3 regions of the Kutzneria chonburiensis genome follow, and region 3 is predicted to be linked to each of the others. Evidence: riboswitches for the same ligand, from Rfam matches in the RefSeq annotation. Region 3 holds a riboswitch; each other region holds the start of a gene.

The links. A riboswitch is a leader RNA that binds a small molecule or an ion and turns the genes downstream of it on or off. The one in region 3 is predicted to bind thiamine pyrophosphate.
Region 1: linked by a shared signal. The riboswitch ahead of thiC (phosphomethylpyrimidine synthase ThiC) and the one ahead of M3Q35_RS39125 (thiamine ABC transporter substrate-binding protein) in region 3 are both predicted to bind thiamine pyrophosphate.
Region 2: linked by a shared signal. The riboswitch ahead of thiO (glycine oxidase ThiO) and the one ahead of M3Q35_RS39125 (thiamine ABC transporter substrate-binding protein) in region 3 are both predicted to bind thiamine pyrophosphate.

Annotation. Positions count from the first base shown of each region.
Region 1 is NZ_CP097263.1:7,884,547-7,890,094, reverse strand. It holds partial or broken gene M3Q35_RS36525 (AAA family ATPase) at 1-118, shown strand, start outside; gene M3Q35_RS36520 (LytR C-terminal domain-containing protein) at 208-804, opposite strand; gene M3Q35_RS36515 (DUF3263 domain-containing protein) at 801-1,097, opposite strand; gene M3Q35_RS36510 (peptide deformylase) at 1,288-1,875, shown strand; gene M3Q35_RS36505 (glycosyltransferase) at 1,993-2,895, shown strand; gene M3Q35_RS36500 (quinone oxidoreductase family protein) at 2,884-3,834, opposite strand; gene M3Q35_RS36495 (hypothetical protein) at 3,880-4,512, opposite strand; TPP riboswitch at 4,579-4,706, shown strand; gene thiC (phosphomethylpyrimidine synthase ThiC) at 4,699-5,548, shown strand, end outside.
Region 2 is NZ_CP097263.1:7,874,277-7,879,824, forward strand. It holds gene M3Q35_RS36435 (MFS transporter) at 1-1,318, shown strand, start outside; gene M3Q35_RS36440 (hypothetical protein) at 1,406-2,068, shown strand; gene M3Q35_RS36445 (S1 family peptidase) at 2,724-3,689, shown strand; gene thiE (thiamine phosphate synthase) at 3,860-4,504, opposite strand; TPP riboswitch at 4,524-4,633, shown strand; partial or broken gene thiO (glycine oxidase ThiO) at 4,629-5,548, shown strand, end outside.
Region 3 is NZ_CP097263.1:8,381,877-8,387,424, forward strand. It holds gene M3Q35_RS39115 (YflT domain-containing protein) at 62-547, shown strand; gene M3Q35_RS39120 (4a-hydroxytetrahydrobiopterin dehydratase) at 532-837, opposite strand; TPP riboswitch at 883-995, shown strand; gene M3Q35_RS39125 (thiamine ABC transporter substrate-binding protein) at 1,066-2,070, shown strand; gene M3Q35_RS39130 (ABC transporter permease) at 2,046-3,623, shown strand; gene M3Q35_RS39135 (ABC transporter ATP-binding protein) at 3,623-4,657, shown strand; gene M3Q35_RS39140 (ATP-binding protein) at 4,889-5,548, shown strand, end outside.

The DNA.
Region 1 (5,548 bases), 500 kb from region 3:
GTCGGCCGCCGAGGTCACCGCCGCCCACCTGGCCAAGGCCCGCACCGCCGTACGCCCCTCCCTCGACCCCGCCCAGCTGGCCCAGCTAGCCGCCTACGCCGACTCCCGCAAGCTTTGATGTCAGGAAGGGCCCCTTACTGACGTTGAACGTCAGTAAGGGGCCCTTCCTGACGTTCAACGCGAGGATCGGTCCCTTGATCTTGGGGGTCAGCCCTTTTTGGGTGGGCTGTAGTCGTTGGTGACGATGACGATGACGCCGGGGTCGGCCTGCTGGATGCCGTCGAAGCGGGGCATGGACCGCATGTGGAAGGCCGCCGCCAGGGCGTTGGCCTCGGCCTCCTCGGCGGTGCCCGGCCGGAAGTACACGGTGGACGTGCCGATGATGCCCTGCGAGTAGTTGCCGACCGTGGGAACGGTGTAGCCGGCGCTGCGGAAGTCGTTGGCGGCCTGCTCGGCCAGGTGCGGGATGGTGCCGTTGTTGTACACACGCACCGGCTCGGACTGCGGGTTGCCGCCACCGCCGGCCGGCGGCTGGGTCGCCGAAGTGGTGGTCGTGGTGGCAGCCGGCTTGGACGTGGTCGTCGTCGGGGCCGGCGTGGTGGTGGTCGGCTTGGCCGGGCCGGACGTGGTCGTGGTGGCCGGGGGCGGCGTGGTGCTGGTGCCGCCGGCGTTGTTGCCGCCACCGGAGGAGGGGAGCAGGCTGATGACGCCCATCACGAGCGCGATGGCCGCGACGGCCAGCAGGACGATGCCGGCGATGCGGGCGGGGCGGGCAGGGCCGCCGGTGGGCTCCGGCGTGCTCATCGGGGCTCGAACCCCAGTCGGCGGGCCGCGCGGGCGCGCTGCCTACCGGCGCGCAGCCGGCGTAGCCGCTTGATCAGCATCGGGTCGGCGGCCATGGCTTCCTGCTTCTCGATCAGACCGTTGAGCACCTGGTAGTAACGGGTCGAGGACATGTCGAACAGCTCGCGGATGGCCTGCTCCTTGGCCCCGGCGTACTTCCACCATTGACGTTCGAACGCCAGGATGGCGTGCTCTCGTCGGGTCAGGCCCTCGGCAGGCTCGTCCACCTGCGTGATGGCCTTCACGGCGTCCATCTGGCTCCTCGCCCCTCACGGTCGCGGATCCCTGCGGTCGCAGGAATCACAGCCGTGTGATTCCCAGGCGACCATTCAATCACGTGATCTTGATTCGGGCCGTCGGCGTACCCCGGCGCGTCCCGAAGGAGCGAAGCCTACCGACCACCCCTGACAATGATCTTGCGCTGCCGGCCCCTAGGGTCGGCACATGGCGATTCACCCGATCCGTGTGGTTGGCGACCCGGTGCTGAGCACCCCGACACGGCCGGTCACGGACTTCGACGACGGGCTGCGCACCCTGGTCGCGGACATGTACGAGACGATGGCCGCGGCCAACGGCGTCGGTCTCGCGGCCAACCAGATCGGCGTCGACCGGCGGGTGTTCGTCTACGACTGCCCGGACGACGAGGGCAACCGGCACAAGGGTGTCGTGGTCAACCCGACGCTGGAGACCTCGGCCCGCCCGGAGGGCATGCCCGATCCGGACGACGACTTCGAGGGCTGCCTGTCGGTGCCGGGCGAGACGTACCCGACCGGCCGGGCCGACTGGGCCAAGGTCACCGGCTTCGACGACAACGGCGAGCCGGTCGAGGTCGAGGGCACCGGCTTCTTCGCCCGCTGCCTTCAGCACGAGACCGACCACCTCGACGGCCTGCTCTACCTGGACCGGCTGGTCGGCCGGAACGCCCGTGCGGCCAAGAAGATGCTCAAGCGCAACGGCTGGGGCGTGCCCGGCCTGTCCTGGGACCCGGCGGTCGAGCCCGACCCGTTCGCCGACGAGGACGACGAGGACTGAGTTCTCACGTATGTGAACAACCGGGCCGGTCTGCGTGCCCGTTCGGTCGACCATTGATCCACGGCGCGTGACCGGACGTCTCCCTCTCGTAGGGCGCCACATCTGGGAGGCACAGTCATGGGCAGGGTCGTCGTCACGGCCACCACCTCGCACCGGCGCGCCATGCGCACCATCGTCGACGCGCTGGTGCAGCGCGGCCACGAGGTCGAGCTGATCACCGGGCTCGAGCCGCCGACCGGCCGCGCCCTGGTCGACCAGCACCGGCGGCTGTGCCGGCTGCTGGCCGAATCGGGCGAGCCGACGGTGGTGGTCGGGGACGTGGCGTTCCAGGGGACGCTGCCGCTGAGCTACGGCGCGCCCGGCCCGAAGCCGTCGGCGCTGATCCTGGTCGGCACCGAGCCGTTCTCGCTGAGCAGCATCGACACCGCGCCGGCCGGCCTCGGCCTGCCGCCGGACCGCACGGCCGCCGGACGGGAGCGCAACCGCCGCGCCTACGAGTACGTGCGGGATGCGCTCGGCGGCGTGCAGGAGGAGTTCGTCGAGGCCATGCGGTCGGTCGGTGTCACGCACGATCCGCTGCCGTTCGTGCTGGACGCGCCGATTCTCGCGGCCGACCGGTTTCTCCAGCTGTCCGTGGAGGAACTGAGCTACCGGCGCAGCGACACGCCCTCGCACGTGCGTTTCGTCGGTGCGCTGCCGTCGACCCGGATCGACGGCGACGTGGTGATCAGCGACGGCACCTTCGACACCGTGCAGCGGGCTTTGCGGCAGGCCAAGCCGCTGGTGCTGACCGGCCGGTCGGCCGACCAGCTGGAGAGCAACACCCGGGCCGCCGCCACCGGCGCGGCGCTGTACCTGGCCACGGACAAGCCGTCCGAGGACGACATCAAGCAGGCCGTGCGGATCGTGCTGTCCGACCCGACCTATCGGGGCAACGCCGAGCGGCTGGCCGCCGAGTACGCGCGGCTCGACGCCCTGGCCAGCATCACCGACGCCGTGGAGTCGTACCTACGGCACTAGCAGCAGTTTTCCCGTGGTGGCACGGGATTCCAGGTCGGCGTGGGCCTTGGCGGCGTCCCTGAGCGCGTAGCGGCCGCCGATGTGCACGCTGACCTGCCCGTTGCGGACCAGGTCGAACACCTCGTTGCTGCGCCGGATCAGCGCCTCCCGCGTCGGCACGTGGTCGGCCACCGCGGCGTACGACAGCAGGATGCTGTTGGGCAGGTCCATCGGCGTCAGCGTCGGCACGCCCATGAACGGCCCGTAGTAGACGTGCACGCCGTGGCGGCGCAGCGACAGCTGCGAGGAGCGGAACGTCGGCGCGCCACCGCCGTCGTAGACCACGTGCGCCCCTTCGCCTCCGGTCAGCTCACGGATCCGGTCCTCGAAGCCGCCACCGCTGGACACCAACACGTGGTCCGTACGGGCCGCGGAGATCTTTTCCGGCCGGGACACCAGGCCGATCGAGGTACCGCCACGGGCCCTGATCATCTGGGTCAGCATCGATCCGACACCGCCGGCCGCCGCGTGCACGACCGCCGTGTCGCCCGGCTTGATCGCGTACGTCTCGGTGGTGAAGTGGTTGGCGGTCAGCCCCTGCATCATCACCGCCGCCGCGGTCTCGTCCTCGATGTCGTCGGGCAGCTTGACCAGCGACGATGCCGGCGCGAGGACCAGCTCCGCGTAGCTGCCCGGCACGTAGAACCAGGCCACCCGGTCACCGACGGCCAGCTCGACACCGTCGCCGACGGCCACCACCCGGCCCGCGCCCTCCACGCCCAACGTGACCGGCGCGCCCCAGCCGCCCATGCCGGTTTCCCGGGCGCCGATGTCCATGTAGTTCACGCCGATCGCCGTCGGCCGCACCACCGTTTGCCCTGGTCCGGGCGTCGGATCCGGGAGCTCGGTCCAGGCCATGACCTCCGGGCCGCCGTGCCGTTCGATGTGGATTGTTCGCATGTCATCGAACTTAGGAAGACAAAAATGGACCCGCAAGTACAGAACTCAGGCCTCGCGCCGCCACGGCACGCTGGGCAGCCCGGCCAGGTCGGTCAGCGAGCGGGCCCGCACCAGCTCGTCGTAGCGCTCGGCCAGCACGTGGGCCCGGATCCGCTGCGCCTGCGAGGTCGTCGGCAGCTCACCGAGCAGCAGGAACGGCATGGTCAGCCGCCAGCCCTGGACGATCGTCTCCCGCTGGCGGTGCGGGGCCCGCAGCACCATCCGGGCCACCCGCATGGCGTGCTCGTTGCCGGTCATCCGCTCCGGGTAGCCCATGTGGTCCCAGGCCCAACGGTTCTCGTCGGCCACCCGGCAGCGCATACAAGGCAGGTCGCCGGTGCCCAGCTCGGCCCCGCAGGTCTGGCAGCGCAGCAGCGTCATGGCCACGTCGGTGCAGGTCCACGGCAGCTTGCCGACGTCCTCCAGCAGCACCAGCTCGGCCAGCTCCAGCTCCGGGATGCCGGACACCTCGACCAGCGGCCGCCAGTCCAGGGTCCAGAACTGGTCGACCAGCTCCGCGCACACCAGGCACGTCGGATAGCCGCGGCCGGCCAGTTCGCCGCAGGCCGGGCAGTCGATGACCGCCGTCGGTCGGACCGCCCGTCGAGCGCCGGGTGGAAACGGTTGATCGTCTGCCACCGGCACAAGGTACGCGACCGAGGCTGGCAGGAACCGCCGGCATTCGCTAGCGTCGGGGAGCCGACAACTGAACACCGCGGGAGCTCGCACCACAGCGGGCTGAGAGGGCGGCTGGGTCATCTCCAGATCCGGCGCCGCCGACCGCCTGAACCTGACTGGGTAATGCCAGCGTAGGGAGGAATCGCCATGACGTCTCTTGACGACCGGGTCCGGCCCACCGTGACCACGGGTCCGATCCAGGGTTCACACAAGGTCTACGTCGACGGTCCGGACGGTGTCCGGATCCCGATGCGTAGGGTCGAACTCACCAATGGCGAACACCTTGACCTGTACGACACCTCCGGCCCCTACACCGACGACACGGCGGTGGTCGACGTCCAAAGTGGACTGTCGAAGTTGCGCGAATCCTGGGTGGCCGAACGGCAGCCCGTCAACGGCGCGGTGACGCAGCTGGCCTACGCCAAGGCCGGCATCATCACCAAGGAGATGGCCTTCTGCGCGGCCCGCGAGGGGGTCGACCCCGAGTTCGTGCGCAGCGAGGTGGCCATCGGCCGGGCGGTGATTCCGGTCAACCGCAAGCATCCCGAGTCCGAGCCGGCCATCATCGGCAAGAAGTTCCTCGTCAAGATCAACGCCAATATGGGCAACTCGGCCGTCTCCTCGTCCATCGAGGAGGAGGTGGACAAGATGGTGTGGGCCGCCCGCTGGGGCGCCGACACCATCATGGATCTGTCCACCGGCAAGCGGATCCACGAGACGCGGGAGTGGATCCTGCGCAACTCGCCGGTCCCGATCGGCACCGTGCCGATGTACCAGGCGCTGGAGAAGGTCGGCGGTGACCCGACCAAGCTGAACTGGGAGATCTACCGGGACACCGTGATCGAGCAGTGCGAGCAGGGCGTCGACTACATGACCGTGCACGCCGGCGTGCTGCTGCGCTACGTGCCGCTGACGGCCAAGCGCGTCACCGGCATCGTGTCCCGCGGCGGCTCGATCATGGCCGCCTGGTGCCTGGCGCACCACACGGAATCCTTCC
Region 2 (5,548 bases), 510 kb from region 3:
GCTGATCCTGGTCGCCGGCTCGCTCGGCGACCGCTACGGCCGGCGGCGCATGTTCGAGGTGGGCGTGGTCTGGTTCGGCCTGGCTTCGGTGCTGTGCGGCCTCGCGCCGACCACCGGGGTGCTGGTGGCCGCGCGGGTGCTCCAGGGCATCGGCGGGGCGCTGCTGACCCCGGGTTCGCTGGCCATCCTCCAGTCGGCCTTCGCCCACGACGACCGGGCCCGGGCCATCGGCGCGTGGTCCGGCCTGGGCGGCGTGGCCACCGCGGTCGGGCCGCTGGTCGGCGGCCTGCTCATCCAGGCCTGGAGCTGGCGGCTGGCCTTCCTGGTCAACGTGCCCGTCGCCGTGCTGTGCATCTACCTGTGCCGTCGGTACGTGCCGGAGTCCAAGGACGCCGAGATGACCGGCCGTCCGGAGATCCTCGGCACGGTGCTGTGTGCGCTGGGGCTGGCCGGCGTGACCGGGGCGCTGGTCGAGGGGCCGGCCCGCGGCATGGGCGATCCGATCGTGCTGGTGGCGTTGGTCGTCGGCGTGGCGTCGCTGGCCGGGTTCTGCGTGCTCCAGCTCCGTGAGCGCAATCCGCTGGTGCCGCCCGACCTGTTCGCCAACCGCACGTTCACCGTGGCCAACCTGCTGACGTTCCTGCTGTACGCGGCGCTCGGCGGCGTGATGATGTTGATGGTCATGCAGTTGCAGGTGTCGCTGCACTACCCGCCGGTGTTCGCCGGACTGGCCGGGCTGCCGATCACCGTGATCATGCTTCTGCTGTCGGCCCAGTCCGGCAAGCTGGCCCAGCGCATCGGGCCGCGGGTGCAGCTCATCGTCGGGCCGATCCTGGTCGGCGTGGGCATGGTGATGTTGCGTTGGGCCGTGCCCGGTGCGTCGTACCTGACCGGGGTGCTGCCCGGTGTCGTGGTGTTCGGCCTGGGCCTGCTGCTGGCCGTCGCCCCCGTCACGGCCACAGTGTTGGCCGCCGCGCCGGACCGACACGCCGGCGTGGCCTCCGGCGTGAACAACGCCGTGGCCCGGACCGGCTCCCTGCTCGCGGTGGCCGTGCTGCCCGCCGCCGCCGGCATCACCGGCGAGCGGTACAGCGATCCGGCCGCGCTCACCGCCGGCTGGCAGATGGCTTTGCTGATTTGCGCAATCGCCGCCGTGCTGGGCGGTCTGACCGCGTTTTTCATCGACAACAAGGTTCTGGGCCAGCCGACTACGCCGTCCGTTGTCGAGGATTCCCCGCATCCGGGGGATTGCCTGCACTGTGGCGTGGAAGGGCCGCCGACCCACGTGGTGCCGATTCGATCGTCCATAGTGGACTGAACAGCGTGTTCGTGCTCACGATCCTCCAACCCCGGGAGTGCCCGCCGCGTCTTGTGCGTTGGTAGATGCGGTAGGGGATTGGGAGAGATGAGCAAGGAGCAGGGCACGAAGTCGCTGGACATCAAGCCGACCCAGGTCGCGGCGGGCGCGTTGGCGTCGGTCACCGCGGCCGTGTTGGGCTCTCAGCTGGGGGTCGCCGGCACGGTTGCCGGCGCCGGGCTGGCCAGCATCGTCGGCACCGTGGGCACGGCCATGTACGAGCGTTCCATCCACGCCGCTCGTACCCGGGTCACCGCCCGGATCAAGACCGAGGAGCCTCCCGTCGGCGCGTCCCACGACGCCGAGACGGTTCGGCTCACCGTCGCGCCGCCGCCCGAGGAGCCGGTCAAGCGCCGCTGGCCCATGTTGGCCGGCGCCGTCGCCGCTGCCTTCCTGCTCGGCATGGGCGTGTTGACCGGCGTCGAGCTGCTCGACGGCCACGCCACCTCCGGCAACGGCCAGCGCACCACCGTCGGCGCCTTGTTCGGGCAGCCGGGGCAGGGCAGCACTCCGCCTCCGTCCAGCACCACGCCGACCAGCACGTCACAGACGCCCACGTCGACCACCACCCCGACGACCACCTCCAGCACGCCGCCGTCGTCGACCTCGACCAGCACGTCCACCTCGACGAGCACGTCGACCACCACCACGACGACGACCGGGCAGCAGCCGACGGGCACCAGCGGCAACCCGCCGCCCGGGGCGAACTGACTAGCTCCTCGGAGCCCGGCTCGCCAGGGGCCAAGCGGGCTGCCGCCTTTTCGGGTAGTTCGACCGCCGCCGATAAGCCGAACGGTCAGGAGGGCGTCCGGACGGGCAACGGAACGCGCCCGGCGGTATGGAACAGCATTTATGCGCGACGTTACTTAAACGTCAAGTGTTAACCGCTACGCGTCGTACCCACGCGGTCGGATCATGTGACACGCTTTGCGCCCGATCGGACTCTCCGCCGAAGGACATTCGGCGGCGTGCCCAACGGATCGGATGTCTTCTGGGGGAGGCGAATTTGGCGGCTGTGGCAGCGACGACCCATGCGACTCGAAGAGTCAGAGATGGGGGAAGGTGGGGCGACCCCTGCCGCCGCCCCACCGCCCGTCCCCCTGAAAGGCTCGGGAAGGGGTCCCTGCAACCGCCACTCCCGAGTCCCCGCATCCGAAGATGAGGGAGACGTCTGATGAACCGCACTGCTGCGGCTCGGCTCACCGGCGCTGCCCTGTTGTTCATTGGCCTCGCCGCTACTGTCAGCGTACCGGCAGCGGCAGCCTCTGCGCCCGTCTCTGTCGATACGTCCACGAATGGTGTGGTCATATCACCCGATGTAGCGACCGCGCTGAGCCGCGATCTGGGGTTGTCACCCGCCCGGGCGATGGCCAGGTTCGCCCGGCAGGATCGCGCCGATGCCCAGGTCGCAACCCTGCGCACAGTCCTCGGGCCGATCTTCGGCGGCTCCTGGTTCGACGCGGCGTCCGGCCAGGCCGTGGTGGCAGTGACTGACGTCACATTTGTGACGCGCGTGCGCGCGGCGGGTGTTGAGGCAAGGGTCGTCACCCGAACGGACGCACAGCTGGCGGCCGTCGCGGACGGACTTCGTCAGGTGCCGGTGCCGACGGGAGTCGTCGGCTGGTACGTCGACCTGCCGACCGACCAGGTCGTGGTCCAGGTTCTCGACCATTCGCCGGCCACCGAGGCGTTCGTCCGGACTGCGGGAACGGCCGCGCGGACGGAGATCGTGGCGGAGCGGCCGAGGCCGCTGTACGCCGTTCGCGGCGGCGACGCGTGGTACGGCTCGAACTTCCGGTGCTCGGTCGGATTCAGCGCGACCGACGCCGCCGGCGGCAAGCACTTCGTCACCGCCGGGCACTGCACGGCCGGCGGCGGTAGTGCATTCGGGTACAACCAGGTTTCACTCGGTCGGATCAACGGCTCGCACTTCGGCTCCGGCGGCGACTACGGCAAGGTCGACGTGACCAGCGGGCAGTGGACGCTGGCCGGCACGGTGGCCGGCGCCAGCGGTTCCGTCGCGGTCAAAGGCGCGGCCGAAGCGGCCGTCGGCGCGACGGTCTGCCGCTCCGGCTCCACCACCGGCTGGCACTGCGGCACCATCCAGGCCAAGAACCAGACCGTCGTCTACCAGCAGGGCACGGTCACCGGCCTGACCAAGACCAACGTCTGCGCCGAGCCCGGCGACTCCGGCGGCGCGTGGATCAGCGGCGGCCAGGCCCAGGGCGTCACCTCCGGCGGCTCCGGCGACTGCACCCACGGCGGCACCACGTACTTCAGCCCGGTGGCCCCGGCGCTGAACACCTATGGACTACGGCTCGTGACGAGCTGATTCCCCGGTGGGCTCCCCTGCAAGCCCACCTCCGCCCCGGCGGCCGGCACCCCTCCCTGCACGCCGGCCGCCGGGGCGTCTTTTGCTCTACCTGAGTGGCTCATTTGGCTCCAGAGGCCAAATGAGCCACTCAGGTGGGGGTCCTCAAATGAGCCACTCAGGTGGGGGTCTCACACCAGGCGAGCCTTCAATGCCTCGGCGGCGGCGCGGGGGTCCTCGGCGGCGGTGATGGCCCGGACGACCACGACGCGGCGGGCGCCGGCGGCCAGGACGTCGTCCAGGCGGGCCAGGTCGATGCCGCCGATGGCGAACCAGGGCCGCGAAGACGTCACGTGGCGCACGAGATCCAGACCAGGGGCCGGGCGGCCGGGCTTGGTCGGGGTGGGCCAACACGGCCCGGTGCAGAAGTAGTCCACGGCCGGCTCCGCGGCGGCGGCGTCGGCCTGGGCGAAGTCGTGGGTGGACCGGCCGATGACGATGTCGTCGCCGGCGATGCGGCGGGCCAGCGGCACGGGCAGGTCGTCCTGTCCCAGATGCAGCACATCGGCCCCGGCGGCGACGGCGATGTCGGCCCGGTCGTTGACCGACAGCAGCGCCCCGTGGCGGGCGCAGGCCTCGGCGATGACCTCGAGGGCGGCGAGCTCGTGCCGCGCCTCCATGCCCTTGTCCCGCAACTGCACGATGTCCACGCCGCCGGCAAGTGCGGCGTCGACGAACTCGGCGAGGTCGTTGGTACCGGTGCGGGCGTCGGTGCACAGGTAGAGCCGTGCGTCGGCGAGCCGCTTCCTGATCTGATCTCCATCCAGTGCTGGCACGGGTGCTACGGTAGAGCCCATTGGTCCGCACGGGAGCCTGGAAGTACCGGGCTGAGAGGGAGCTTGCCAGCTCCGACCGTCGAACCTGATCCGGGTCATGCCGGCGCAGGGAGCGTGATGTGTCATGAAGGTCGCCGTTGTCGGTGGTGGAGTCGTCGGATTGTCGGTCGCCTGGGCCGCTTCCGAGGCGGGCCACCAGGTGCAGCTCATCGATGCCGCGCCGGGGTCGGGCGCGTCCTGGGTGGCGGGCGGCATGCTCGCGCCGGTCACCGAGGCGTGGCCGGGCGAGGAACACGTGCTGGCCCTGGGCAGCGCGTCGCTGGACCGCTGGCCGGAATTCGCTGCCAGGCTGGAAAAGATGGTGGACTACGCCGAGAGGGGACCCTGGTCGTCGCGGTGGACGCGGCCGATCGGGCGGAACTTGACGGCGTGGCGGATTTTCTCGCCAGACTGGGCCGTGCGGTGGAAAGAGTGACCGCGCGGGAAGCAAGGCGACTGGAGCCGTCGCTGGGCACGTCCGTCCGAAATGGACTGTTGGTGCCCGGGGACCTGGCCGTGGACAACAGGGTGCTGCTGTCCTCGCTGCGCAAGGCGGCGGTGGACGCCGGCATGCGGCCGGTCGCCGTCGCCGCGACCAAGGTCAGCGCCGGCGAAGTGCTGCTGGCCAACGGATCCACGGTGGAATGCGACGCCGTGGTGTTGGCCGCCGGCGCCTGGAGCGGCGGCCTGTACGAAGGCCTGGCCAAGGTCATCAGGCCGGTCAAGGGCGAGGTCCTGCGGCTGAAAGCCCGTGACGGGGCCCTGGATCCGCCGAAACGAACCGTCCGCGCGCTGGTCGAGGGCCGGCAGGTCTACCTCGTGCCGAGGGACGGCCGCGGCCTGGTGTTGGGGGCCACCCAGTACGAGGCGGGCTTCGACACCGAGGTGACGGTCGGCGGCGTGCGGGACCTGCTGCGCGACGCCGAACGGGTGCTGCCGGGCATCGGCGAGTACGCGGTGCTGGAATGCGCGGCCGGGCTGCGGCCGGGCAGCCCGGACAACCTG
Region 3 (5,548 bases):
GCGAGGTGGGCTCGACGTTAAAGCGTGTGTAAGGCGGACAAGCCGACGAGGAGGGCCCATCATGACCACTGCATTCGCGAACAACTCGGCCGGTTCGGCGCTGCCTACGCCGCCGACCGGCTGGCCGATCGGCTCGTACGACACCTACGAGCAGGCCCAGCGGGCGGTGGACTTCCTGGCCGACCGGGACTTCCCGGTGCAGGACATCACGATCGTCGGCGTCGAGCCGATGCTGGTTGAACGGGTCGCGGGCCGGCTGAGCTGGGGTCGGGTGCTGGGCGCGGCCGCCGCGTCCGGGGCCTGGTTCGGTCTGTTCGTCGGCATCCTGCTGTCGCTGTTCACGGTGAGCGGCGGCTGGTGGGCGATCGCGATCGGCCTGCTGGCCGGTGTTGGCTCGAGCATGATCTTCGCCGCGATCAGCTACGCGTCGACCAGGGGCAAGCGCGACTTCGTGTCGCAGAGCCAGCTGGTGGCCCGCCGCTACGACGTGCTGTGCCAGCCGCGCAACGCGGAGGCGGGCCGGAACCTGCTCTACTCGCTGGGCTGACCGAGCAGCTCCAGCACCCCGTCGATCTCGCCGGCGAGCATCACGTCCAAGGCCGTGATGCCGCCGGCGCTGTGCGTCGAGACCCGGAACACCAGCGTCCGCCAGCGGATGTCGATGTCGGGGTGGTGGTTGTCGTTCTCGGCGATCTCGGCCACGCGGTTCACCGCCTGGATGGCCATCGGGAAGCTGTCCAGTTCCACGGTGCGCATCAGGGCCGAGCCGTCCAGCTGCCACAGGGGCCGCCGGCCGAGTGCTTCGGTGACCTGATCGTCGGTGAGCAGAGCAACCATGCCGTCCATGGTGGTCCCGACCGCGCCGAAATGCAGCGTAAGCTCCGGGTGAGCCACGGGAGTCCGGTGCAGCCGGGCTGAGAGGAGAGCGGGCGAGCTCTCGACCGTAAGCACCTGATCCGGGTCATGCCGGTGTAGGGAGGCAGTACGGGCGACCTCGCGCGACGAGGTCACCTGGAGGAGAACTTGACCGGGACGGCACGGCTGGCCGCGCTGGGGCTGGCGGCGATGACGCTCGCGGGCTGTTCGCTGGTCGGAGGGGGTGAACAGCCCGCGACCGACCACACGGTGACCCTGGTGACCCACGATTCGTGGGCGGTGGACAAGGCGCTGTGGGCGGACTTCCAGAAGACCTCGGGCATCACGGTCAAGGTCAGCATGAACGGTGACGCCGGCGCGCTGACCAACAAGCTGGTGCTGACCAAGGCCAACCCGATCGGCGACCTCGCGTACGGAGTGGACAGCACGTTCGCCTCCCGGGCGCTGAAGGAGGGCGTCTTCGCCCCCTACACCAGCCCGGACGCGAGCAAGGGCCCGCAGCGCTACCAGCTGGACGATTCGCACCGGCTGACCGCGATCGACGTCGGCGACGTCTGCCTGAACGTCGACACGGGCTGGTACGCGCAGCACAACCTGCCGGCGCCGACCGGCTACAACGACCTCGTCGACCCGAAGTACAAGGGGCAGACGGTGGTGGAGGACCCCTCGACCTCGTCACCGGGCCTGGCCTTCCTGCTGGGCACGGTCAAGCAGTTCGGCGCGGACAAGTGGCCGGACTTCTGGACGAAGCTGAAGGCCAATGACGTCAAGGTCGACGCGGGCTGGGACGAGGCCTACACGCAGGACTTCTCGGGCTCGTCGGGCAAGGGCCCGCGCCCGGTCGTGGTGTCCTACGCCTCCTCGCCGGCCGACGAGATCGGCTCTGACGGCAAGCCGCGCACCAAGGCCCTGCTGAGCACCTGCTACCGCCAGGTCGAGTACTCGGGCGTGCTGGCCGGCGCGAAGAACCCGGACGACGCCAAGAAGGTGCTGGACTTCCTGGTCTCGCAGAAGTTCCAGGAGCAGGTGCCGGCCAGCATGTACGTCTACCCGTCGCGCGAGGGCGTTGCCCTGCCGGACGCCTGGAAGACGGCGGCGCCGCTGCCGGACGCGCCGGCGCAGCTGCCGGCCGACCAGGTGGACGCCAACCGGGAGAAGTGGGTCCAGCAGTGCCGAACGCTGCTGCAAGGCTAGTTCTGCCGCTGCTCGCCCTGGTCCCGGTCGGCTTCCTCGGTCTGTTCTTCGCCTGGCCGGTGGTGTCGATCGTCGGCATCGGGCTGGGCGGCAGCGGCGTGACGGACGTCCTGACCAGCGCCGACACCTGGCGGCTGGTGGCGTTCACGCTCGGTCAGGCGGCCGCGGCGACGCTGGTGGCGGTGCTGATGGGCATGCCGCTGGCGTTCGTCCTGGCCCGCTGCAACCTGCCCGGGGTCGGCCTGGTGCGCACGCTGATTCTGGTGCCGTTCGTACTGCCCACGGTCGTGGTCGGCCTGGCTTTCCGGGCGTTGCTGCCGGACGGCGGCGTGCTGTCGATCGTGCTGGCCAACGCGTTTTTCAACGTTGCGGTGGTCGCGCGGACGGTCGGCGGCCTGTGGGCGCATACGGATCGGCGCGCCGAGGAGGCGGCCCGGTCGCTGGGCGCGTCGCGCCGGCGGGCGTTCACCTCGGTCGTGCTGCCGGCGATCGCGCCGGCGGTCGGATCGGCCGCGGCGGTGGTTTTTCTCTTCTGCGCCACCAGCTTTGGCGTGGTGCTGATGCTCGGAGGGGCCCGCTACCGGACGCTGGAGACGGAGATCTACCTCCGCACGGTCGACCTGTTCGACCTGCCCGGCGCGGCGGCGTTGTCGATCTTGCAGGTGGTGGCGGTGATCGCCGTGCTGCTGGTCGGTGCGGCGGCCCGGCGACGCCGTGAGACGGCGTTGAAGCTGCGCGGTCGCTTCGAGACGGCAAGAAGGCCGACCGGCGGCGAATGGATCGTGGTCGGTGCGGCGGCGGCCGTCGTGATCGCCCTGCTGGTGCCGATCGTCGGCCTGATCGCCAAGTCGCTGACCACAATGGACGGTTGGCGCGCGCTCGCCGGCACCGGCGTCGACGGCACGCTCGAAGTCTCGGCCTGGCAGGCGGCGTCGAACTCGGTGAAAGCGGCGACCGACGCCACCATCCTCGCGATGCTGCTCGGCGTGACGGCGGCCGTGGTGCTTTCGCAACTGCGACGGGGCCGTGCCGTGCTGGGCGAGACGCTGGACCTGGCGCTGATGCTGCCGCTGGGCGTCTCGGCGGTGACGGTTGGCTTCGGCTACCTCGTCACGCTCGGCGATCTGCCCTTCGACCTGCGCACATCGCCGCTGCTGGTGCCGTTCGCGCAGGCACTGGTGATCACGCCGTTGATCGTCCGGACGGTGTTGCCGGTGCTGCGGGCGATCGACGAGCGCCTGCGGCAGGCCGCCGGCACGCTCGGCGCCGGGCCGCTGCGCGTGTGGCGTGAGGTCGACCTGGCGCTGGCCTGGCGGTCGCTGATCGCCGCGGCCGGCTTCGGCTATGTGGTCGCGCTGGGCGAGTTCGGCGCGACGAGTTTCCTGGCGCGGCCGGACGCGCCGACGCTGCCGGTGGCGATCGCGCGGCTGATCAGCCGGCCGGGCGAGCTGAACAACGAGATGGCGTACGCGGCCTGTGTGGTGCTGATGCTGGTCACCGTGCTGGCGGTCGTGCTGATCGAGCGGATGACGCCGGCGGTTGGGGAGTTCTGATGGCACTGGAACTACAGGGTTTGTCCATTCGGTACGGCGACTTCGCGGCCGTGTCCGATGTGGACCTGGCCGTGGCCGACGGCGAGGTCGTCGCGCTGCTGGGCCCGTCCGGCTGCGGCAAGTCGACGCTGCTGCGGGCGGTGGCAGGCCTGGAACGACCGGCTGCCGGCGCGATTCGTTGGGATGGCACGGATCTGGCCGGCGTCGCGGTACACCGCCGGGACTTCGGACTGGTGTTCCAGGACGGACAACTGTTCCCGCACAAGGATGTCGCAGCCAACGTGGCGTTCGGCATGCGCATGCACCACGTCGACAAGGGCCAGCAGAAGGCGCGGATCGAGGAGCTGCTGGCGCTGGTCGGGCTCGGCGGCTACGGCCATCGGCGCGTCACCGAGCTGTCCGGCGGCGAGCAGCAACGCGTCGCATTGGCCCGTGCCCTGGCGCCCAAGCCCCGCTTGCTTCTTCTCGACGAACCACTGTCCGCTTTGGACCGTGCGCTGCGCGAGCAGCTCGCCGTCGACCTCGCCGCGCTGCTGCGGGCCACCGGCACCACCGCGCTGGTCGTCACCCACGACCACGACGAGGCGTTCACGCTGGCCGACCGCGTCGCACTGATGCAGGCCGGCCGGATTCGCCAGGTCGGGCCGCCGGACGAGGTGTGGCGGCGGCCGGCCGACGACGTGGTGGCCGGCTTCCTCGGCTGCACCACCTTCGTGCCGGCCGAAGCCGCGGACGACCTGGTGACCAGTCCGCTCGGCGAGATCGCCCTGCCCGGCTCCGGCGACGGCACGGTACTGCTCGGCTTGCGGGCCAACGCTTTGCGTACCGATCCGGCCGGCTTCGTGCGCGGCGAGGTCGTGCAGCGGCTGCACCGCCGTGATCATGCCCGGCTGTTGGTCCAGCTCAGTGGCGACGGCGTGCCGAGCAGCCCGGTGGAGGCGGTGGCGCCGGTGGCCGGCGCACCCGAGCCGGGCGAGTCGATCCGGCTCGCGCTCGACGCCGACGGCATCGCGCTCACCGGCCAGCCGGCTTGAACGCACCGGTGGGCGGGCGCTCATCGCCGGGCCGTCCGTCACCGTGATTCGGATCCCTTCGGTGTCGTAAATTTGGAATGCTTTTCTCCCTGATTTGCGGGTGTGTGTGCCGCCGATCGGTGCGGCCGAAGTCGGCGTGACCGTTTGTCGCGCGTTTTCGACTGGTCGCCGCAGATCTCTACGGCCGTCCTCGGCTGCCGGTAGCGTCCGTATGTCCTTGGGAGCCGGGGGATGGGGAAGGAGCGGGTGTCGACCGCCGTCGGCACCCGGGCGTGGGTGATGCCAAAAGAAATCGACGAGTTGTTCGGATCCGCGACCGTGAACACCGTCGCTTCCGGCCGTTTCGACAATGTCGTGCAGGCCCGTGAGATCAATGGCGGCGTGCATCTGCACCCGCCGCCCGACGACCGGCCGGTGCCCGGCCACCTGCCGCCGCGCCCGCGCATGTTCGCAGGTCGAGAGCGGGAAACGCGACAGCTCGCCGCCGCGCTGACCCGGGCCGGTGTCGCGATGATCTGCGGCGCGGGCGGTATCGGGAAGACCTGGCTGGCGCTGAACTGGGCGTATGAGAACATCGGCCGATTCCCGGACGGCCAGTTGTTTGCCGACCTGCGCGGCTTTGACGCGGCCGGCGAGCCGAAGACCGCTTACGTCGTTCTGCACTTCTTCCTTCAGGCGCTCGGCGTCGAATCCGGACGAATTCCCGTCGACGTCGACGGCATGGCCTGTCTGTATCGCAGCCTCGTCGCCGGCCGCAAAATGCTCGTACTGCTCGACAATGTGCGGGACATCGGCCAGGTCACGCCGTTGTTACCGGGCAGTTCGAGTTGCGCGGTGGTGATCACCGGCCGGAGTCGCCTGGTCGGACTGCTCGTGCAGCACGACGCCCAG